DNA from 3 places in the Siminovitchia jepli genome. Region 1 is predicted to be linked to each of the others. Evidence: riboswitches for the same ligand, from Rfam matches in the RefSeq annotation. Region 1 holds a riboswitch; each other region holds the start of a gene.

The links. A riboswitch is a leader RNA that binds a small molecule or an ion and turns the genes downstream of it on or off. The one in region 1 is predicted to bind S-adenosylmethionine.
Region 2: linked by a shared signal. The riboswitch ahead of AB1L08_RS05285 (YezD family protein) and the one ahead of AB1L08_RS16975 (PLP-dependent aspartate aminotransferase family protein) in region 1 are both predicted to bind S-adenosylmethionine.
Region 3: linked by a shared signal. The riboswitch ahead of metK (methionine adenosyltransferase) and the one ahead of AB1L08_RS16975 (PLP-dependent aspartate aminotransferase family protein) in region 1 are both predicted to bind S-adenosylmethionine.

The regions. Positions count from the first base shown of each region.
Region 1 is NZ_JBFEGN010000066.1:6,889-14,254, reverse strand. It holds gene acsA (acetate--CoA ligase) at 1-1,031, opposite strand, end outside; gene AB1L08_RS16990 (ABC transporter ATP-binding protein) at 1,034-1,795, opposite strand; gene AB1L08_RS16985 (ABC transporter permease) at 1,812-2,657, opposite strand; gene AB1L08_RS16980 (aliphatic sulfonate ABC transporter substrate-binding protein) at 2,680-3,672, opposite strand; gene AB1L08_RS16975 (PLP-dependent aspartate aminotransferase family protein) at 3,688-5,484, opposite strand; SAM riboswitch class I at 5,559-5,674, opposite strand; SAM riboswitch class I at 5,742-5,851, opposite strand; gene AB1L08_RS16970 (class I SAM-dependent methyltransferase) at 5,981-6,751, opposite strand; gene AB1L08_RS16965 (MFS transporter) at 6,958-7,366, opposite strand, start outside.
Region 2 is NZ_JBFEGN010000007.1:29,090-36,455, forward strand. It holds gene AB1L08_RS05275 (glycerol-3-phosphate dehydrogenase/oxidase) at 1-1,576, shown strand, start outside; gene AB1L08_RS05280 (molybdopterin-containing oxidoreductase family protein) at 1,660-3,744, opposite strand; SAM riboswitch class I at 4,060-4,179, shown strand; gene AB1L08_RS05285 (YezD family protein) at 4,278-4,427, shown strand; partial or broken gene msrA (peptide-methionine (S)-S-oxide reductase MsrA) at 4,604-5,055, shown strand; gene AB1L08_RS05295 (MetQ/NlpA family ABC transporter substrate-binding protein) at 5,085-5,915, shown strand; gene AB1L08_RS05300 (methionine ABC transporter ATP-binding protein) at 5,912-6,913, shown strand; gene AB1L08_RS05305 (methionine ABC transporter permease) at 6,915-7,366, shown strand, end outside.
Region 3 is NZ_JBFEGN010000006.1:45,979-53,344, forward strand. It holds gene asnB (asparagine synthase (glutamine-hydrolyzing)) at 1-276, opposite strand, end outside; gene AB1L08_RS04825 (NAD(P)H-dependent flavin oxidoreductase) at 441-1,361, opposite strand; gene metK (methionine adenosyltransferase) at 1,579-2,790, opposite strand; SAM riboswitch class I at 2,942-3,070, opposite strand; gene pckA (phosphoenolpyruvate carboxykinase (ATP)) at 4,130-5,719, shown strand; gene AB1L08_RS04840 (serine hydrolase) at 6,044-6,784, opposite strand; gene AB1L08_RS04845 (ABC transporter ATP-binding protein) at 6,817-7,366, opposite strand, start outside.

The DNA of each region.
Region 1 (7,366 bases):
ATGCGGACGCCTAATTTTTCCCACGCCCAGTAGATCACTTCAGGATTTAATGGCTCACCGACACTTAGGACATGGCGCAATGAGGAAAGATCATAGTTTTTTATCACCTCGCCTTGTGAAAGCAGCATCCGAAAAGCAGTCGGTGCGCTGTACCAGATCGTTACCTTCAATTCATGGATGAGCTGATACCAGTTTTCGGCTTTGAAGCGGCCGCCTTGAATGACGATCGTCGCCCGATTCAGCCATGGTGCAAACAGGCCGTACACACTGCCTGTCACCCAGCCGGGATGGGAGGTGCACCAATAGATATCATCATCATTTACATCCAGGACCCACTTGCCAGAAACATAGTGATGACTCACGACGCGATGGGCGTGCAATACGCCTTTTGGTTTTCCGGTTGATCCGCTCGTATAATGAATAAGCATTCCGTCCTCAAGATCCACCCATTCAACCAGATCATCATCGTTTTTACCGTCAAAAGCCGTATTTTCAATCTCTTCGATATCCAAAATCGTATGAAGGGACGGTATTTCTTTTTGCGGAACACGTTTGACCATCTCATTGTCTGTAATCAACACGGTCCCTTTACAATCATTGATCCGATCTTTGACCGCCTCTTCCATAAAAGCTTCAAACAAGGGACCCGCAATGGCACCGATTTTGATAATGGCCAAAATGGAAATGTAGCATTCCGGAGTTTTCGGGAGAAAGACAAACACCCTATCTCCCTTTTGTACTCCATGATTCTTTAAAACTCTCGCGTAATGATCCGTTTTTTCCTTCACTTCTTTAAATGTCAGGGTACGCCTTTCATCACCGTTGACATAATAAAGTGCGGTCTTTTCCCCGAAGCCTTCGTCCACATGCCGGTCAATCGTTTCATACGCCGCGTTGACTTTTCCGGTCCTTGCGAAACTTAATTCCTTTGCAGCGTCATCCCACGAAAATGTATGACGTAACGCTTCATAGTTTTCCAGATTGTACGTCCCCGATACCGGCGCGATAATCTCCCTTTCTAAAACTGCCATCATCAATCCCCCCATTGCGACGAGATCAGGGTTTTGCCCGCTTTATTCAAATCCAGGCTCTCCAATATCTCTGTTTTAAGTTCCGCCAATACATTGCTTCCTCTCGACCTGGGCCGGCTTTCTTCTACTGTCAGTTCCCTGGCAATTTCCCCCGGCTGGCCTCGAAGGATAACGACACGATCGCATAAATATGTTGCTTCATCAATGTCATGTGTAACCAGTACGATTGTCGTCTTATGCTCCTTCCAAATATCAAGCAGCAAGTCTTGCAGCTGCATTTTTGTAAAAGCATCCAATGCACTGAAAGGCTCATCCAGCAACAGGATTTCCGGTGATGTGACAAGGGCGCGGGCGATGGCAACACGCTGTGCCATTCCGCCCGACAATTGCCTTGGATACAGATCTTGACAGCCTCCCAAACCGACGCTTTCCAAATATCGTTTTCCAAGGCTGATCCTGTCTTCCTTTTTGCCTTTCAATCCAAAAATGACGTTTTCCAACACGGTAATCCAGGGAAAAAGCCGCGGTTCCTGAAAAATAAAGCCTGTTGCATCATGCACTTCTTTTGACGTTTGGCCGTTGATCGCTATTTCTCCGTCATACTCGTTATCCAGACCGGAAATCGCCCGCAATAACGTGCTCTTTCCGCAGCCGCTCGTACCCAGTATTCCGATAATCTCACCCGGTTTTGCAGAAAAGGTGATATTCCGGACTGCTGCTTTTCCAGCGAATGTCCGACTGACATTTTTCAATTCCAAGCTCATCTTTTACCCCCCCGAACTACGACTTCACAAGCCGGTCCTGCCAATGCAGTGTCCGTGTTTCAATGACTTTAAGAATCCAGTCGGTCAATTTTCCAATGATGGCGAACAAAATGATACTTGCAATGATCGTCTCTGGTGAAAGGGTGTTTTGCCCAAGGACAAGCAAGTATCCCAATCCCTGACTGGCCCCCATCAATTCTGAAGCGACAACGAACATCCAGCCCAAGCCCAAGCCGCTGCGCAGCCCTACAAGGAAGGAAGGCAATGATGCAGGCAAAATCACTCTGGTGACCAGCCGGAATGTACTCAATCCGTACATTTTTCCGACTTCGATCAACTTCCGGTCCACTCCTGCAATTCCGCTGACGATATTCAAGTAAACCGGGAAAAATACCCCGACTGCAATCATCGTCACTTTGGAAGGTTCCCCAATCCCCATCCAAAGGATGAACAATGGCACCCATGCCAATGATGGAATCGAGCGGAAAGCCTGAATCATCGGGTCAAACAGATATTCCGCTTTTTTATAAAAACCGACAAACGAACCAAAAACCACTGCCACAGCCGTTCCTAATATGAATCCCAAAAATACGCGATAGGTTGTGATGCCCACGTGCCCCCATAAGGAACCGTCCTGCGCCATTTTTTGAATGGTCGCCAGTATCGTGGATGGGGCTGGGAGTTGATACGATGGAAAAATGCCCAGGCGGCTTAACGCTTCCCACGCCACTACAAGAATGATTGGCAGTAAACTTCCAAGTATAACCGGCTGAAGGTTCCGCTTTTTTATCCGGACTTTTTTCTGTTCTGCAGGTCTTTCAGCGACAAGGGCGGACGCTAACTCTCCTTCATGCTTTGCCATTTCACTTCTCTCCTGCCCGAGTTTATTTGCCTTCAATTGCTTTTTTTGCAAATGACGGATCAATAAGATTTGAAGTCAATTTTTCAAGATCGGCTCCTGAATCGATGACATCGCTCTCTTGTAAAATTTTACCCGCTTCAATAAGCGCTTTGCGTTGAACATCTCCTGGCACAGGTTCTGAAAAATCGTTGCGTTCAAGCTGGATACGTGCAACATCCTCCGGAATGCTTGCTTCTTCCGCCAACAGGTTTACGGCTTCTTCCGGATGATCAAGCACCCATTGCCTTGCCTTCTCGTAGGCTTTGATCACACGCTGTACATATTCAGGGTATTTTTCAGCAAAATCTTCCCTCACGTTTAAAAATCCGTACGTATTAAAATCAGGATTGCGGTAAAACAGTTTTGCGCCAGTTTCAATTTCAAGGCGGGCCATATGAGGGTCAAGCCCGGCCCACGCATCGACTGATCCATTGGTCAGTGAAGAGGCTCCGTCCCCATGCTGCAGATTGACAATCTCCACATCATCAACCGACACACCTTCTTTATCTAAAGCCCGAAGCAGGAAAATATAAGGATCTGTCCCGAGTGTCGCTGCCACTTTTTTTCCTTTTAAATCTTTTACCGATTTAATGGTGGAATCCGCACTTGTGACAAGTGCTGTCCATTCCGGCTTATTGGCGATATAGACATTTTTAATCGGCGCTCCATTTGCCTTGGACATCAATGTAGCCGCTCCCGCAGCCGATCCGAAATCAACACTGTTGCTGTTCAGGAATTCCAGGGCTTTATTGCTTCCCTGGCTTAATGTCCACTCAATCTCAATGCCGTCATCTTTAAACTCATCTTCCAAGAAACCGAATTTTTTCAAAACCAGGCTTGTCGGCGAGTAGTAAGCATAGTCCAGTCTGATTTTTTCCGGTTTTCCTTCCGATTTGGCACTGGATGAGCAACCGGAAGTGATGAATAAACCAAACCCCAAAATGCTGATTGCTAAAATGGATGTTATTTTTCTCATGTCGTTATTCTCCTTTTAAATCTCACACGCATAGGTGGAGATCGTTCCTCTTAATCTTTGTGCTTCTTTGTACGTACACCTGTTGTGGACGACCGGAATTCCGGCATCCCTTGCTATTGCCGCAGCCTCTGGAGATATGACGCCTTCCTGGAGCCAGAAAATCCTCGGCTTCACTTCAACTGCCTCTTTTGCGACGCCAATTGCCGCTTCCGGACTTCTGAATACTTGAACAACGTCGATTGGGAATGGAATGCTTTTTAAATCCGGGTAGGCTTTTTCACCCAATATTTCAGTTTCCCTTGGATTGACAGGCACAATTTTGTAACCTAACCGCTGCATTTTGCGGGCCAAGCGGTAGCTGGGCCTTGCTTCTTTTCCGCTTAAACCGACAATGGCCAATGTTTTTTGACGGTTGACTTCCTGTCCATTTTTCAATACTTTTTCAGTTGCGGAGTTTAATGCCCAGCGGATAACCCCCTCATCATTGATCACAATGGGTTGGTTTCCTCCGCTACCTATACCTGTTGCTTTACTCAGCGCTTGATCAAGATCGTTCTGAATATCGCGAAGCGATTCAATCCCAACCGACAAGCGGACAAGCGATTCGGTCACGCCTGTTTCTTCCAGCTGCTCTTTGGTCAGCTGCTGGTGTGTTGTGGAAGCCGGATGGATGATAAGTGATTTCGCATCTCCGACATTTGCTACATGCGACCACAGCGAGACGTTGTTGATCAAATCTTTTCCAGCTTGTTTTCCACCTTTGATGCCAAATACAATGATGGAGCCAAAACCGTTATTGAATATTTTTTTCGCCAGTCCGTGCGAAGGATGGCTTTCAAGCCCCGGGTAGGATACCCACTCCACCGCCGGATGACTTTCCAGGTATTCCGCCAGCTTGGCGGCATTTTCGTTATGGCGTTCAACCCGTATATGCAAGGTTTCCAATCCCTGTATCAGCTGAAAAGCATTTTGCGGGCTTAATGCTGCACCGAAATCGCGCAGCAATTGGACCCTTACTTTTGTAATAAATGCCAATGTTCCGAAATCAACGGCATATCGAATCCCGTTATAACTTGAATCAGGCTCTGTAAATTCAGGAAACTTTTCCGTGTTCCAGTTGAAGCGGCCTCCGTCAACAATGACGCCGCCAATTGATGTACCATGGCCACCTATCCATTTGGTTGCCGAATGGACAACGATGTCAGCCCCAAGCTGAAGCGGTTTACAGACATGCGGAGTTGCAAAAGTATTATCGACAATGAAAGGCACTCCGGCTTCATGGGCAATTTCAGCCACCGCTTCTACATCCAGCACCTGCAAGCCGGGATTTCCAATAATTTCCCCGTAAACGGCTTTTGTTTTATCAGTGATAGCCGCTTTAAAGTTTTCCGGGTCGGTTGGATCGACAAACTTGACATGGATCCCGTAGCGCGGAAGTGTTACAGCGAATAAGTTATATGTACCTCCATAAAGATTTGCCCCAGCTACAATCTCATCGCCGGCGCTTGCCAGGCTCAGAATGGATAACGTAATGGCGGACATTCCGGATGATGTTGCCACCGCTGCCACCCCGTCTTCCAGCAATGCCATTCTCTTTTCAAAAACATCCACTGTCGGATTTCCGATGCGGGAATAGATATTTCCCGGCTCATCCAAAGCGAATAACCGTTCAGCATGCTCGGTATCATGAAAAACAAAGGAAGTCGTTTGATAAATGGGAACCGCCCTCGATCCTGTAGTCGGATCCGGTGCCTGCCCTCCGTGTAATGCCAATGTTTCAAGATCATACGTTGCGTTTTTTGCTGTTGTCATTTTCGTTTCCCCCTCATTCGTTAAATAAAAAAGCCCTCTTCGTAAGAAGAGAGCCGCTTATCATCGATTTTCTCTTCTTATCTTTCAGGAGTTGCCTCCTGCAGGAATTAGCACCTTATTAAGCCGGAAATTTCTGCTTAATGGTTGCCGGGCATCATCGGGCCAGTCCCTCCGCCTCTCTTGATAAGAATCTGCTATTCAATTTTTTTAAAATAAAAAACCTCTCACGAAAGATGAGAGGGTGTATCTTTAATTTCCTCTTATCTTTCCGAGCAAAACGCTCAGCTGGATTTAGCACCTTTTAAGTAGCAAACTTAAGGTTGCCGGGTGTCATCAGGCCAGATCCTTCCACCGCTCTTGATAAGAACTTATTGAATTGGTTTGCTGAATGGTTAATAGCAGTCTAGCACGGGAATTTTTCGTTGTCAAATGTTTTTTTTAGTTTTCCCATTATCTTAATTGGATTAGGCAGCTGGTACGGCTCTTGAAGAATGCATTAGCCCTTTTTCATTGCGATCATTCGAATGCGCTTATAATCCGCTTCCCATATGCCGTCTTTATATAAATCCGGCTGAATCTTATCTTTTATTTTTTCATAAATTACTATTTTTTCTTCTTTAGAAAATTCGGGGAAAAAGTCATTTGCAAAACCATCCAGCCAATGTAATAATCCTTTTTCTCCATCCGGCAACACGGTCGGTCTATGAAAATGATGAGCATATTGCACGTTAAATCCGTACCGCTCCAGTAGAGCACTATATTCCCCTATACTGGGGAAATACCAAGGGTTTCTCTTCGTTGCATTCACGCCATATTCTTGATAAAGCACCTCTTCTATTCCCCGAATGACGGTTTGGACATTTCCCTCCCCGCCAAATTCCGCTACAAAGCGGCCGCCAGGATGTAGTGCGAGCCCAATGGATTCGACCACTTTCTCAGCGTCTTTCATCCAATGAAGGGCTGCATTTGAAAAAACAGCATCATACTTTTCATTTGTTCTAAAGGTTTCACCATCGCCAACTATGAACGGGATTGAAGGATATTTTTCACGCGCCTTTACAACCATTTGGGTTGATGCATCCATTCCTGTCACCATGGCACCGGACTTGGAGATTTCATAGGAAAGATCCCCAGTTCCACAGCCCAAATCAAGGATTCTCTCTCCCTTTTGCGGACGAAGCAGCTCTACGATTCCCTTCCCGAAATGAGATACGTAGTTAAGTTTATCATCATACAAATCTGCGTTCCATATATTTTCAGAGCACATGTCATTACACCTCTCCCAATGGACATCAGGTAGTTCTGTATTCGTTAATGCTTCCATTGAAATTTTCTATAAAAATACCATAAAAACAGTAAATGAAGCAACAGGGCATACAGTCCATACAGGCTGCCCCATGTTGTTCCTTTTGGACCAAAAAAGGATACAACGGTGCGGCAATTCCGCCAGTTTCCGGCCGCCTGTATGTTCATTCAACACAGCTTTTTTACTTGTAGAGCCAAAAAGGCGGAAACAACCACCAGCACTGCCGTAAAGCCTGCTACTCCTGCCCAGCCAAAGTGTGACCAAAATAGGCCGCCTGCAGAGCCCCCGATACTCGACCCCATATAATAGGCAAATAAATAAAGTGAGGATGCCTGAGCGATATCATGTGTTGCAAGCTTGCTTACCAAACCGCTTGCTACCGAATGGGCGCCGAAAAAACCGAATGTCAAAACGACAATTCCCAGCACTTGATAAAATAGATGAACGGGAAGCGTCAATAATACACCCAATACCATCAGCAGCGCACCAATGATGATAAACATGGGGCGGCTCGCTTTGTCACCGAGCATGCCAAACCAGGCTGAACTGAATGTACCAACTAAATAAACAAGAAAC
Region 2 (7,366 bases), on a different contig from region 1:
GGGAACATTTTCATTTAAGGAACGAAAACAATTGATGGAGCATCTCGGTGAAACCAAATACGATGTGATCATTGTAGGAGGCGGTATAACAGGAACGGGCATCGCACTTGATTGTGTGACAAGGGGGCTGAAGACCCTTCTCGTGGAGATGCAGGATTTTGCAGCGGGTACATCGAGCAGGTCGACAAAGCTGGTCCACGGAGGACTGCGGTACTTGAAGCAGTTTGAAATAAAGATGGTTGCAGAGGTCGGAAAGGAGCGGGCGATTGTTTATGAAAATGCACCCCATGTGACGCATCCGGAATGGATGCTGCTGCCGATCTATAAAAAAGGGACATTTGGAAAGGTTTCAACTTCTGCAGGACTGCGGGTATATGATTTTTTAGCCGGAGTCAAAAAGAATGAACGGCGCAAAATGTTGACACGGGAAGAAACCCTTGCGAAGGAGCCGCTTTTAAAGAAAGATGGTCTCCTTGGAAGCGGCTATTATGTTGAATATCGGACGGACGATGCCCGCCTGACAATGGAAGTGGCAAAGAAGGCTTTTGAAGAGGGGGCTGACCTGCTGAATTATACGCAGGCCGAAGGCTTCCTTTATGAAGGCGGAAAAGTTTCAGGTGTTAAGGTGCGAGATGTGTTTACAAATACAATATATGAAGCAGCAGGCCGAAAGGTTGTCAATGCAACAGGGCCATGGGTGGAGAAGATGATTGAAAAAGACAGAAAGATAAAAGGGAAGGGCCTTACACATACCAAAGGTGTGCATATCGTTATGGATAAGGAAAAATTCCCGCTCAGGCAGGCAGTCTATTTTGATACACCTGACGGCCGGATGGTATTTGCGATTCCGAGAGACGGAAAAACGTATGTTGGCACAACGGATACTTTTTTTAATGGTGACCTGAAAAATCCTCCGATTACAGAGGAAGACAAGGATTATTTAATGTCTTGCATCCGGTTTATGTTCCCGGAACTTGGAATAACGAAAGATGACATTGAATCTGGATGGGCCGGAGTCAGACCGCTCATTCAGGAAAAAGGCAAAGGGCCGTCCGAGATATCCCGCAAAGACGAAATTTGGGTGTCAGATACCGGATTAATCACGATTGTGGGAGGGAAGCTGACCGGTTACAGAAAAATGGCTGAAACGGCAACAGATATGCTGGCAAAACAGCTTGAGCAAGAGGGGATTCAAAGCGGACCATGCGTAACAAGAAATCTTCGCCTTTCCGGCGGACATTTTACGAATCCGGCCGAATATGAAAAGTCTATTGATGAGAGAAGCCGAAAACTTCGGGAAATTGGCCTTCGTCAAGAGGAGGCACGAACAATTGCGGCGGTATATGGAACAAACGCAGATATGGTTGCATCGATGAAGGAAAAAGTTCTGCCGGACGAAGAACTGCCGTTGGCAATTAAATTGCTTGTTCATTACGCTGTGCTGTACGAAATGGCAATGACGCCCGAAGATTTTTTTGCACGCAGAACCGGGGCAAGCTTCTTTCGTTTGAATTGGCAGAAAAAATGGGAAGACGCCGTAACTGCGTATATGAAAAAGCTTTTTGGAAACCTGTAGTGTCCGGTTGGAAAGAGGCATTGCATTGTAAAAAGCCCTTGGTGCCTGATCAGCCTTGAAACCAAGGGCATCATTCTTTGCACTTATGCTTTACTCCATTCTTTACCAGTCTTCAGTTGATCTCCTGCAGCCACCTTCTCTGCATTTACCTTTCCTGAGAAAAACACGGCGCCGCCGCCCATGTCAGCTTCCCGGTCCGGTGTCAAGGCATTCACAAGCCGTTTTGCTCCATGGGCATCGGCCCAGAGGCCTTGGGTGACCAGAACGCCTGGAAGAACCTGATCCCCGACAGATGCCGGCAATTCACATTCTCCCCGGTCATTCCAGATGCGGACCCAATCACCGTTTTCAATGCCAAGCCGCAGCGCGTCTTCCTGGTTGATGAACAGCTGCGGTGATTTTTCCAATCTGACATGTTTTTCGTTATTGGAAAAAGTGGAGTTTAAAAAGTTATGGTTCGGGCCGGGCACGAATAGAAAAGGATAGTCCGAATTTTCCTCTTTCAACGGTATGTGCGTCGGCAGCGGCGGGTGCCCATCCAGTTCCATCCTTTTCGAATACAATTCAATTTTTCCGCTCGGTGTGTTCAAACGCTTCAAACGGTTTTCCGGAGTACGTGCTTTGACAAAGCGTTTTTCTTTAAGTTCTTTCAATGTAATGTCAGGAAAATAAGGATTTGGCACATCACTGATCGCCTGGCGGATCATGTCTTCATCACTGTCTTTAAAAGCTTCTTCATCAAATCCCATTACTGCCGCCAACAGCCTGAACACTTCCGCATTCGACTTGCTTTCTCCATAAGGAGGAATGACCGGCTCCTGTAAATGCAAATAGAGATGCCAGTAAGATGTATATATATCCGTATTTTCAAAGGAGGACGTTGCCGGCAATACGATATCCGCATACGCCGCCGTTTCCGTCAAAAACAAGTCATGGACGACCATGAAGAGGTCATCACGCAGCAATCCTTTTCTGACTTTGACGGAATCCGGAGCAACGACGGCAGGATTGCTGCTATATACAAATAAGGATCGGATCGGGTTTTCCGTCTCTAACAGGGCTTGCCCCAATTGAATCATGTTAATCGAGCGGGTTGGCTTTTTTTGCAGATCCGGCCGTTGCAATGCCCTCGTGTTGTAATTCAAGTAAGCCGAGTTTGATTTCACTGCTCCTCCGCCTTTCAGCAGCCATTGGCCCGTTAAAGCCGGAAGACAGGCAATGGTCCTGACAATCATGCCGCCATTGTCATGGTGCTGAAGCCCGTTGCCGATCCGGATCATGGAGGGGGCAGTGGAACCGTACAGACGGGCAAGTTTATAAATATCTTCCGCCGGAACTCCTGTAATGCCAGAGACAACTTGAGGGTCATATTGCTTTACATGGTGCTCCAGTTCCTCGTACCCTACTGTATATTCTGTTAAAAACTCCCGGTCTACTAAATTTTCTTTATATAATACATGCATGATGCCCAGCGCCAATGCCGCATCGGTTCCCGGAATAACCGGAATAAACCAATCCGCCATGCGGCCGGTCCGGTTTTTATGGACATCTATGACAACGAGCTTTGCCCCTTGCTTTCTCGCTTTTTGTGCGATCATTACCTGGTGCATATTCGTACTTGCAGCATTGATTCCCCAAAAAACAAACAATTTTGTTTCCGTCATTTCTTCGGGATCCGTGCCAAAACTGCTGCCCATCGTATACCTATATCCCACAGCTCCGGCATCCGAACAGATCGTCCGCTCCAACTGGCTCGCACCGAGACGATGAAAAAAGCGCCTGTCCATTCCTTCTGAATGAATCCTGCCCATATTTCCGTAAAAGCTGTAAGGCAAAATGGATTCCGGACCTTCCTCCGAAATGATTTTTTTCCAGCGGTCGGAAATCGTCTCAATGGCCTCCTGCCAGCTGATCGGGATAAACTTTCCTTCGCCCTTTTCTCCAACACGCTTTAAAGGTGTTTTTAATCTTTTTTCGTCGTAAAGGCGGGCTCCCATATTCCGCACTTTGTTGCAAATGCTTCCTTTCGTTATGGGATGGTTGGGATCTCCGTCAATTTTTACGATCTTCCCGTCTTTTTTATGGACAAGCAGTCCGCATTGATCCGGACAATCAAGAGAGCAGACCGAAGGAAATATTCCGTCTTTTTGATGTGCCAATGATTCCATTTCGAGCATCCCCTTAGATAAAATAATGATATAGATTATACCACACCACAGCTGATACGTCGTTGTACCGATAAACTTTCTTTCAGAGATTGGCCGATGGCTTCACGGCAGCACAAATGACCCTTTGGCGGTTAGTTGTAAGTTCAAATGATCAAGGAATGGGCACACGAAACGACCGTCGTGGGCCATATAGCAAAAAATGGTACAAAAGTTTGGAGGCCCAAAGCAATAAAATTGAAAAAATTGGTTGACAGCCAAAACATTTCGGAATAAAATAGGTTTCAACGTTCCAAATGACAATTTCATTATTTCATACTCTTATGAAGAGAGGCGGAGGGACTGGCCCGGTGAAGCCTCGGCAACCATTGAATATACTTTTATATATTCAAACGGTGCCAATTCCAGCAGATTTTTTAAAAGTCTGATATATAAGAGGCAAAGCTGATGATTCTAATTAAAAGCGGAGACCTCTTATTGTGAAGGGGTCTTTTTCTTGTATATCGGGCGATTTACAATCAAAGGAGCTGAGAGGAATGGGGGAAAAAGTAAAAGTAGATAACGAGAAGTTGAAAGTGATTGCGGAAGCCCTCGGCAATTTGCGTTTCGGTGAGCTGCAAATAACGGTTCACGAAGGGAAAATTGTTCAGATCAACCGGATCGAAAAGAAGCGGTTTCCAGCATGATACATGATGAATATACTGGGAAGCTGACCGGACAACCGGAGGCCTCTTGATTTGCGCAAATTTGCTTGCTAAAGGCATATTTGTGTTGATCAAGGGGTTTTTTAAATGGAAAAAAGGAGAATAAACATGTCTGACGCGGAACTTTTGCAACCTTTGCGAGCGGCTGTTTTTGGTGCATGATCCAACCATTTGACACTCAGCCGGGGATTGAGAAAGTGGTTTCCGGTTATACTGGCGGGACGTTTGAGAACCCGACGTATGAACAGGCATGCACCGGGATTAATCGGCCATGTGGAAGCAGTACAGATTTCGTTTAATAACCAAGTATTTTTATATGAAAAGTTAGTTGGATCGTTTTGGCAGCAAATTGACCCAACAGATGGGGGCGGCCCATTCAAAAGCAGCGGATCATCCTATCAGACAGCTATTTGTGATCATTCCGAAAAACAAAGAAGAATTGCCGGGGAATCGAGAAGGAAGCCGGGAAATAGCGGGAGGTTTAAGTATCCCGTTGTTACGAATATTTTGCAGCGGATCCTTTCCATCCCGTCAGAATCACGATAAAAAGAATCCGGAAAAATACGCTTCCTTCAAGGAAGAGTCCGGAAGGGCGCTGTTTAAATACTAACAATTCATCATTAAAGGGGAAACATCAGAATGAGAAAAACATTGCTTACCATTAGTCTAATTTTCAGCCTGTTGGTGTTAGGAGCGTGCGGAAGCACTGCAGCCAACGAGGATAAGAAAGAAATTACCATCGGTGCAACTGCAGGTCCGTACAGTGACCAATTGCGGGAAGGCATTATCCCGATCCTTGAAAAGGACGGATATAAAGTGAAAATCGTTGAGTTCAATGATTATATTCAGCCCAATGTCGCTTTAAACGAAGGGGAAATAGATGCCAACCTGTTCCAGAACAGAATATACCTCGGGCAGTTCAATAAAGACCATGACATGGACCTGGTTGCGCCTTATGCGGTGCCGACAGCTCCCATTGCCCTCTATTCCAAAAAGCATACGTCTTTGGATGATGTAAAGGAAGGCATGACCGTGACGATGCCGAATGATCCGACCAACTTGGCCAGATCCCTGAATATGCTTGCAGATTTCGGTTTGATCAAAGTGAATGAAGAGGCCGATCCAACAGTCGTCTCTGAAAAAGACATCGTGGAAAATAAGCTCAATTTAAAAATCAAGCCAATCGATCCGGCCCAAACACCGCGTTCACTGGGAGACACAGATTTTGCTTTCATAAACGGAAACTTTGCGCTTGCTTCAGGATTGAAGCTGGATGAAGCGGTTGAAATCGAAAAAACACCGGAAGGGTATTTAATTTATGTAACGCTCAGAAAAGAAGATGTTGATAAACCATTCGCAAAAGCATTGGAGAAAGCTTACCACTCAGATAAATTTTTGGACTTTACAAACAAGAAGGCAAAAGGGTACGTAAAACCGCCTTATCAAGTGGAAAAGGAGGCAAATGAATGATCGGAATTGAAAATGTGACGAAACGATACAAACATGTGACGGCTGTCAATGATGTCAATCTGACCATTCGCCAGAGGGAGATCTTTGGGATTATTGGCTACAGTGGTGCCGGGAAAAGCACATTGCTCAGATGCTTGAATCTGCTGGAAAGGCCGACAGAAGGAAAGATTTTGATCGACGGCAAAGATTTGACGGCATTGTCGGATCGGGATGTCCGGAAAGAACGCCAAAAGATCGGCATGATTTTTCAGCATTTTCATTTGATCAGTTCTAAAACCGTTTTTGACAATATCGCTTTTTCATTAAAAGCGGCGGGCAAGACGAAAGAAGAAATTAAGAAGCGTGTCCCGGAACTGTTGGAGATGGTCGGGCTGTCCGATCGCGGCGATCACTATCCTGCCCAGCTATCCGGCGGTCAAAAGCAGCGGGTCGGCATCGCCCGGGCACTGGCCAATGAACCGAAAGTACTCCTGTGCGATGAAGCTACTTCAGCGCTTGATCCGACAACAACAAAGTCAATTTTGCAACTGTTGAAAACAATCAACGAAACGCTTGGGATCACCATTATTTTAATTACACATGAAATGGAAGTGGTCCGGGATATTTGCCATCGGGTAGCCGTCATGGAAAATGGCAAGGTCGTCGAATTGGCTGATGTATATGATATTTTTGCCAATCCGAAAACGGCTCTGTCCAAACAATTTGTTCAAACGGTCCATTCTTTGGCACTGCCTGAAAGACTGCTTGCGGCCAGAAAGGGGACGATTGTTCAAATCATTTTTCAGGGCGATTCAGCCGAAGAAGCGGTCATTTCGGAGACATTAAGACAATTTGATGTATCTGCCAATATTCTTCATGGCCAAATCTCCTACATTCAGGACCGTCCGCTGGGAACACTCATCATTGAAATGACCGGCAATCACGCGGAAGTCCAGCAAGCGATTGACTATATCACGAAACGGACAAATCTATTGGAGGTGCTCGCCGGTGTTGCTTGAGATGGTGCATGAATTCGGAAAAGCCTTCCTGGAAACTTCATGGATGATGGGAATTGCCGTCGCTTTTGCGGTTATGATCGGCGTCCCGCTGGGCATCGCCCTTTTTGTCACAAGCGAAGGCATGTTCTGGCAAAACCGCTTCATGCAACACGTGGCGGGAAGCATCATTAATATTATCCGTTCCATTCCTTTCATCATTTTGCTCGTTGTCCTTATCCCATTTACAAAATTGATCCTGGGAACAACGATGGGCCCGGCGGCCGCGAGTGTCTCGCTTACCGTCGCTGCCATCCCTTTTTACGCACGCCTGGTGGAAACATCTTTGCGCGAAATTGATAAAGGGGTGATCGAAGCGGCAGAATCATGCGGTGCTTCCCCGTGGCTGATTATAAAAGATGTCTTGCTTCCCGAAGCCAAACCGGGGATGATTGCCGGTCTTACTGTCACGGTGAT
Region 3 (7,366 bases), on a different contig from region 1:
TTTTACGAGTTCCTCACGCAATTCCACAAAATTGTATATTTCACCATTAAAGATGATCCAGTAACGTTCATTTTCAAATGAAAGGGGCTGGCCTCCACTTTCTATATCGATAATGCTCAACCGCCTGAATCCAAACCGGATATGGTCATCGGAATAATAACCTTCGTCATCCGGACCGCGGTGGATAATCAAGTCGTTCATCCGCTTTAATACTTGTTGCTCTGATTCGTTTTGTTCTTTTGCATGTTCATGGATGCAACCGATAAAACCGCACATTTTGTGTCACCTACTCCAATTAAATTCAAGCCATACCTTACTTATATTAACATTATTTTCTCTTTATTGGCAGAAAAAACATATCAAAATTTGTATCAAAAAGTCAAAAAGAAAGAGGATGACCAAATGCGGACCGCTCCAGCATAATTGCATTCGTCCGGTGTTTAGCCCATTTCAGTTCGAAAACGGTTTTGCAACAAGCCAGCTCTTCCTTTCTCATATTCTTTCAACAGTGTTTGCACAATTTCTTTCGTTGTTTCCATTTTCTTGACATTGGTGACCCCCTGGCCTGCGGACCAAATTTCACGCCATGCCTTTACATTAACCAAATGTGACAAATCCACTTCGTCTTTCGACGTTAACGATGCTGGGTCAATTCCTTCTTTGATCAGGCTGGGAATGAGAACATTCGCATGAACGCCGCTGAAAGCATCTGTATAAAGAATGTCTTCTATCGTGGATTGCAGTACCATGTTTTTATATTCATCATTCGCATTGCTTTCTTTCGCTGCCAAAAAACGTGTTCCCATGTAGGCATAGTCTGCCCCCATCACTTGTGCCGCCAACACATCTTTGCCTGTGGAAATCGATCCCGACAAAATAATCGTTCCGCCAAAAAATTCTTTTACCGCTGCGATGAACGCAAATGGGTTGAGTCTTCCCCCATGTCCCCCAGCCCCGGCACACACTAAAATCAAGCCATCGATTCCTGTTTTGGCTGCTTTTTTGGCATGGTCAATATTGGCTACATCCGAATAAATAAGTCCGCCGTATCCGTGCACAATATCCTTTACTTCTCCGGGATGTCCAAGGGATGTAATGACGATCGGCGGTTGATACGTCCGGATGAGTTCAATATCCTCATCATATCTTTTATTTGCTTTTCTGTGACAAATAAAATTCACTGCCCAAGGCATGCCTTCCAAATTTTTATGTACTTCTTCCAGCCATTGTGCACACACGTCAGCAGGACGGGCATTTAAAAGCGGAAAAGATCCAATGACGCCGGCTTTCCCTGCTTCAATAACCATTTTGGGTGTGGACACTAAAAACATCGGCGCCACGATGACAGGAAGTTTAAGCATCTTCCATCACCTCCGGAGTCCCGTTGCCCTCAGTTTCATAAAATAAACATTCCATCAATTCAGCGAAGATGTGTTCCCTTTTCATCCTGATTCCCCCTCGTAGAATTTTCCTATAAATCATTCTCCCACAACAAGAGCCAGCGTCAACCCATGCAGGTTTTTCCGGCTCCTTTTTGACTGCAAAAAACGAAGCCGCATATTCGCAGCTCCGCTATTTTTAAAACAATCCTTTTAATGAAGCGAAACGGGCAATCGCTTCAGCTTTATCTGTTCTTTCCCAAGGCAAATCGATATCCGTCCGTCCAAAGTGCCCGTAAGCAGCCGTTTGTCTGTAAATGGGACGGCGCAAATCAAGCATTTTAATAATGCCTGCGGGGCGGAGATCAAAGTTTTCCCGAATCGCTTTTACCAATATTTCTTCATCCACTTTTCCGGTTCCAAAGGTATCCACCGAAATCGAAACGGGCTGCGCAACACCAATTGCATACGCAAGCTGAACTTCACATTTATCGGCAACCCCTGAAGCCACAATATTTTTGGCAACATATCTTGCCGCGTACGCTGCAGAACGGTCTACCTTCGTCGGATCCTTCCCGGAAAAGGCGCCGCCTCCGTGACGGGCATATCCTCCATACGTATCGACGATAATCTTTCTTCCGGTTAATCCTGCATCCCCCTGTGGACCTCCAATGACAAATCGTCCTGTCGGGTTGATAAAATATTTTGTCTGATCATCAATCAATCCGGAAGGAACGACTGGCTGAATGACATGTTCTTTTATGTCATCCTGAATTTGTTCAAGTGTCACTTCGGGATGGTGCTGGGCCGAAATGACAATCGTGTCCACACGTACCGGCTTTCCGTCCTCATTGTATTCAATGGTTACTTGTGTTTTTCCGTCGGGACGCAAGTATGCTACCTCTTCATTCTTGCGAACTTCTGCCAGCCTCCTTGAAAGCTTGTGAGCCAATGAGATCGGAAGCGGCATCAGTTCTTTCGTCTCGTTGCATGCATAGCCGAACATGAGGCCTTGGTCCCCTGCTCCGATCGCTTCAATTTCTTCATCGCTCATCTCGCCTTCCCTTGCCTCAAGGGCAACGTTGACTCCCGCGGCAATATCGGGAGATTGCTCATCAATCGAAGTAATGACCGCACATGTTTCGGCATCAAAGCCGTATTTTGCCCGCGTATAACCAATGTCTTTCAAAGTATCGCGAACGATTTTTGGAATATCCACATAAGTAGATGTTGTAATTTCCCCTGCCACCAAAACAAGTCCGGTTGTTACGGACGTTTCACATGCCACACGGGCATTTGCATCCTCGGCAAGGATGGCATCCAATATGGCATCAGAAATCTGATCACAAATTTTATCCGGATGTCCCTCAGTAACGGACTCAGATGTAAATAATCGCCGGTTTTTGGACATCAAAGCTCCTCCTTTAAACAATAAATGATGAATTAAACTGAACATTCTCCTATCCATTTGAAACACTTTAATACGAACATGCCAAAAAAGCAAAAAACCTTTCCCGCAGCAAATGTTGAGGAAAGGTTTTTTTCGTATTCCGAGCCTTTCACTCTTATCGTCCAAGGCTTTTGGCCTTGCTACAGGTAAGCACCTTTCTATTCGCCAAGCACAGTTGCTTGCTCATAGCAGGTTGCCGGGCTTCAACGGACCTGTTTCCTCCACCATCTCAGGATAAGAGTATCCATTCATTATAAAATCATAACTTAAATGATAAAATGATGTCAACGGGGAACCCTTAATGATTATAGAAAGTTGCTGAAATGGACAGAAAGCACTTTATATATTTTTTTCATCCAAAAGCGCCCTTCATGGCTTTTTTGTAAAAAAGCTCAAGGCGCCTGTATCGGCAGAAAATATAAGGCAAATGGCCGAGGAAGACTTGACTTGAATTAGTGATTAGCCAACTGTCAATATTATCCACTAAAAAAGCAAAAATTTCATAAATAATAGACGCCCCGCCCCGCTATCAGGAGGGAAAGTCCTATCCACTGGGTCGTATGACCATCTAAGCGACCTGTTTTACAAAACCATCAAATTCGGGCTCTTTTTAACGCGTCTAAGTGACTGGATTGTCGATTTTAACTTTTTCGGGCTCCAGGAAACACTCCACGTGGCCGAAGCGACGGATTTTCAACCTTTACGGTCACTTAGAACCTCTCTACGTGACCCAAATGACGGACTTTCACCCTTTACGGTCACTTAGAAACTTTCTACGTGACCCAAATGACGGACTTTCAACCCTTACGGTCACTTAGAGCCATTCTACGTGACCCAAATGACGGACTTTCAACCCTTACGGTCACTTAGAGCCATTCTACGTGACCCAAATGATCGATTTTCACCCTTTACGGTCACTTAGAAACTTAATTTACAGGAAAAGCGCCTTGCTAAACGCAGACAAACAAGACGATTTCCAATAAGGCAGCTCGCAAGCGACGAATAAGGAAGCAGCTTGGGAAAACGAGGGGCTAGGTGCTGGCGCATTAAGTCGCCACGTCCTGTGACGCCGGCGGGACCAGGACGTCCTGTCCATCGAGCCAGACACAGAAAAGCTTCTTTTGAACCCAAAATTTTCTGAGCAAGTTATACTTTACTTATCAAAAAAGGGTATACAACAAGAAACGCCCCATCATGTTCATGAAATATTCAAAATTAGTATAGACTATTCATTTAAATGTGTTATACTAATTCTCAAGTGGCTAAAACTTAAAAATCATAAATAAAGGAAGGGTAAGGAATGAGTTCAATAGGCATCAAAAGCGAATTAACTCAATTAATAAATGGGCAAAACGTTCATTTGCAATTATCAGTGCCTCAACTGGTCGAAAAAGTATTGAACCGCAACGAGGGAATTCTTACTGCATCCGGTGCTGTCCGTGCTGAAACTGGAAAGTATACGGGCCGTTCCCCAAAAGATAAATTTATTGTCGAGGAGCCTTCTGTAAAGGACAAAATTGATTGGGGCACTGTCAACCAGCCCATTTCTTCTGATGTATTTGAAAAGCTCTATACAAAGGTAATCCAATATTTACAATCAAGAGATGAAATTTTTGTATTTAAAGGATTTGCCGGGGCTGATGAAAAATACCGTTTGCCGATTCAAGTCATAAATGAATATGCCTGGCACAACCTGTTTGCCCATCAGCTGTTTATACGCCCTTCCGCGGAAGAACTTGCAAAACATCAAACTGAATTTACTGTTGTTTCAGCTCCAGGCTTCAAAGCGAACCCTGAAGTTGACGGCACAAAATCAGAAACATTTATCATCGTGTCATTCGAACGCAAAATTGTTTTGATCGGCGGAACAGAATATGCAGGAGAAATGAAAAAATCCATCTTCTCTGTGATGAACTATGTTCTCCCGGAGGCGGACATTTTATCGATGCATTGCTCGGCCAACGTTGGGATCGAGGGCGATGTAGCGCTTTTCTTCGGACTTTCCGGAACAGGAAAAACGACGTTATCTGCGGATCCAAATCGCCGGCTCATCGGGGATGACGAGCACGGCTGGTCTCCAAACGGAGTCTTTAATGTGGAAGGCGGCTGCTATGCTAAAACGGCAGGTTTATCGGCAAAAAAAGAGCCGCAAATTTATAATGCCATTACATTTGGGTCGGTTTTGGAAAATGTAATCGTTGATCCGGATACCCGTGAACCGCAATATGCTGATACAACATTAACGGAAAACACAAGAGCGGCTTATCCCATCCAGGCAATCGACAACATCGTTGAACCAAGCATTGCCGGCCATCCTTCCGTTATCGTATTTTTAACTGCTGATGCTTTTGGCGTGCTGCCTCCAATCAGCAAATTAACGAAAGAGCAGGCCATGTACCATTTCTTGAGCGGGTACACGTCCAAGCTCGCCGGAACAGAAAGAGGCGTCACTTCCCCTGAAGCGACATTCTCAACATGTTTCGGGGCGCCGTTCCTGCCGCTCCCGGCTGCACGGTATGCTGAAATGCTCGGAAAGAAAATTGATGAGCACGGCGTGCAGGTCTACCTTGTCAATACAGGTTGGACCGGCGGAGAATACGGTGTCGGCAGCAGAATGAACTTAAGTTATACCCGTGCCATGGTTCAAGCTGCATTAAACGGAGAATTGGAAAACGTGGAAACCATTAAAGATGGAGTTTTTGGACTGTCCATTCCACTCCATGTGCCCGGTGTTCCGGATGAAGTACTGCAGCCGAACAAAACTTGGGCGAATGAGAGTGCTTATTTTGAAAAAGCAAAAGAGCTTGCTGCCAAGTTTAGTCAAAACTTCGCCAAGTTTTCACATATTGACAAATCCATCCAGCAATTGGGCGGGCCAATTGTAAAATAATGAAAAAAAGCTTGCAAAGAACATTCCTCTTTGCAAGCTTTTTTTATTTTTGGCAAGGATCAGGCAATCGCCTGTGCCTGATTGGCAAAAAGCACGCTCTACATTCAACCGCAGCGTGCTTTTATGGTGCGTTCGGCATGGGCGCGAGTCTATAGGGTGCAAGTCCCGCAGAAATAACAGTTCGCTTAACGCAAGGGGGTCCGCTATGACGCGGAATCTGAAGGAAGCGGACGGCAAACCTCCGGTCCGAGGAACACGAATTTCATATAAGGCTAAATATGGTTGGATGAATTTTCCAAACAAAACTAAATTTTTATAAAGAAATTATGCGATTAAACTATCATAAATGTACTTGCCGACTTTGCTAATTACCTGTCTGCCCGAATAGGAATCCTCAAGCTGGTCCATTAAAACGGCCACATACGCCGTTTTATTACCCCATTTGAAAACCGCACAATCATTCTCCACCTGCGGCAGGCTGCCGGTTTTGCCGGCGACAAAGATTGCTTCCGGGTCAATCATGGCCGAGAGCTTATCATGAAACTGCTGGGCGTGCATGATTTCCAGTGCCAGTTTTCGGCTTTCCTCCGTCAAAAAATCCCCCTGATCCAAGACTTTTAAACTAGTGATGATATCAGCGGGGCTTGTCAGATTATTGATGCCTCGCTCAATAGCCGCAAAGTCCATCATTTTTCGTTGAAGCACCGTCTTCTGCATTCCCATGCTTTCAATCGATGTATTGATTGCGTCCATTCCCAACAGATCAATCATCATGTTCGTCGCAGTATTATCTGACACGGTAATCATCAGTGTCATGAGATCTTTTACCGTCACGACAACTTGATCTGATAGGGCCTGCAGTACCCCGGATCCACCGACACGATGGCGGATTTGCACGCTTTCATTTATATTTATGCTGCCGCTCTCCGCCTGCCTCAGCGCTTCCATTAAAATCGGAACCTTGATGACACTTGCTGAGGGGAATACCTCCTCATAATTGAAATAAAAACAATCGTTGTCTATTTCAATCGCGAGCCCAGCCCTCCCTTTTAAATCTTCCAACACCTGTTTTAATTCTCCTGAAAAAGGTAACATGTCTACCTCGAAACGGCAGTCCCGGAGAAAGATTGACCGTTTGTTTTCTGATGATCATATAAATGACAGGCCACATAATGATGATGATGGACTTCCTGCCATTTCGGTTTTTCCAGCGCACAAACATCCATTGCCATTGGGCAGCGGGTTCTAAAGACACAGCCGCTCGGAGGATTAATCGGGCTGGGAAGCTCCCCCTCTAAAATAATCCGTTCCCGTTTGTCTTCCACATCCGGGTCGGGAATGGGAATCGCCGAAAGCAGGGCCCGGGTATATGGGTGCAGCGGATTCTTGTATAATTTGTCGCTCTCCGTCAATTCGGCCATATGACCTAAATACATGACGCCGATTTTATCGCTGATTTGTTTCACCATGGAAAGATCGTGGGCGATAAAAAGATAGGTCAACCCTTTTTCCTTTTGCAGCCGTTTCAACAAATTGACAACCTGTGCCTGAACGGACACATCCAAAGCCGAAATGGGTTCATCCGCGATAATAAATTCCGGATCAAGGGCCAGTGCTCTGGCAATGCCTATCCTTTGCCGCTGACCG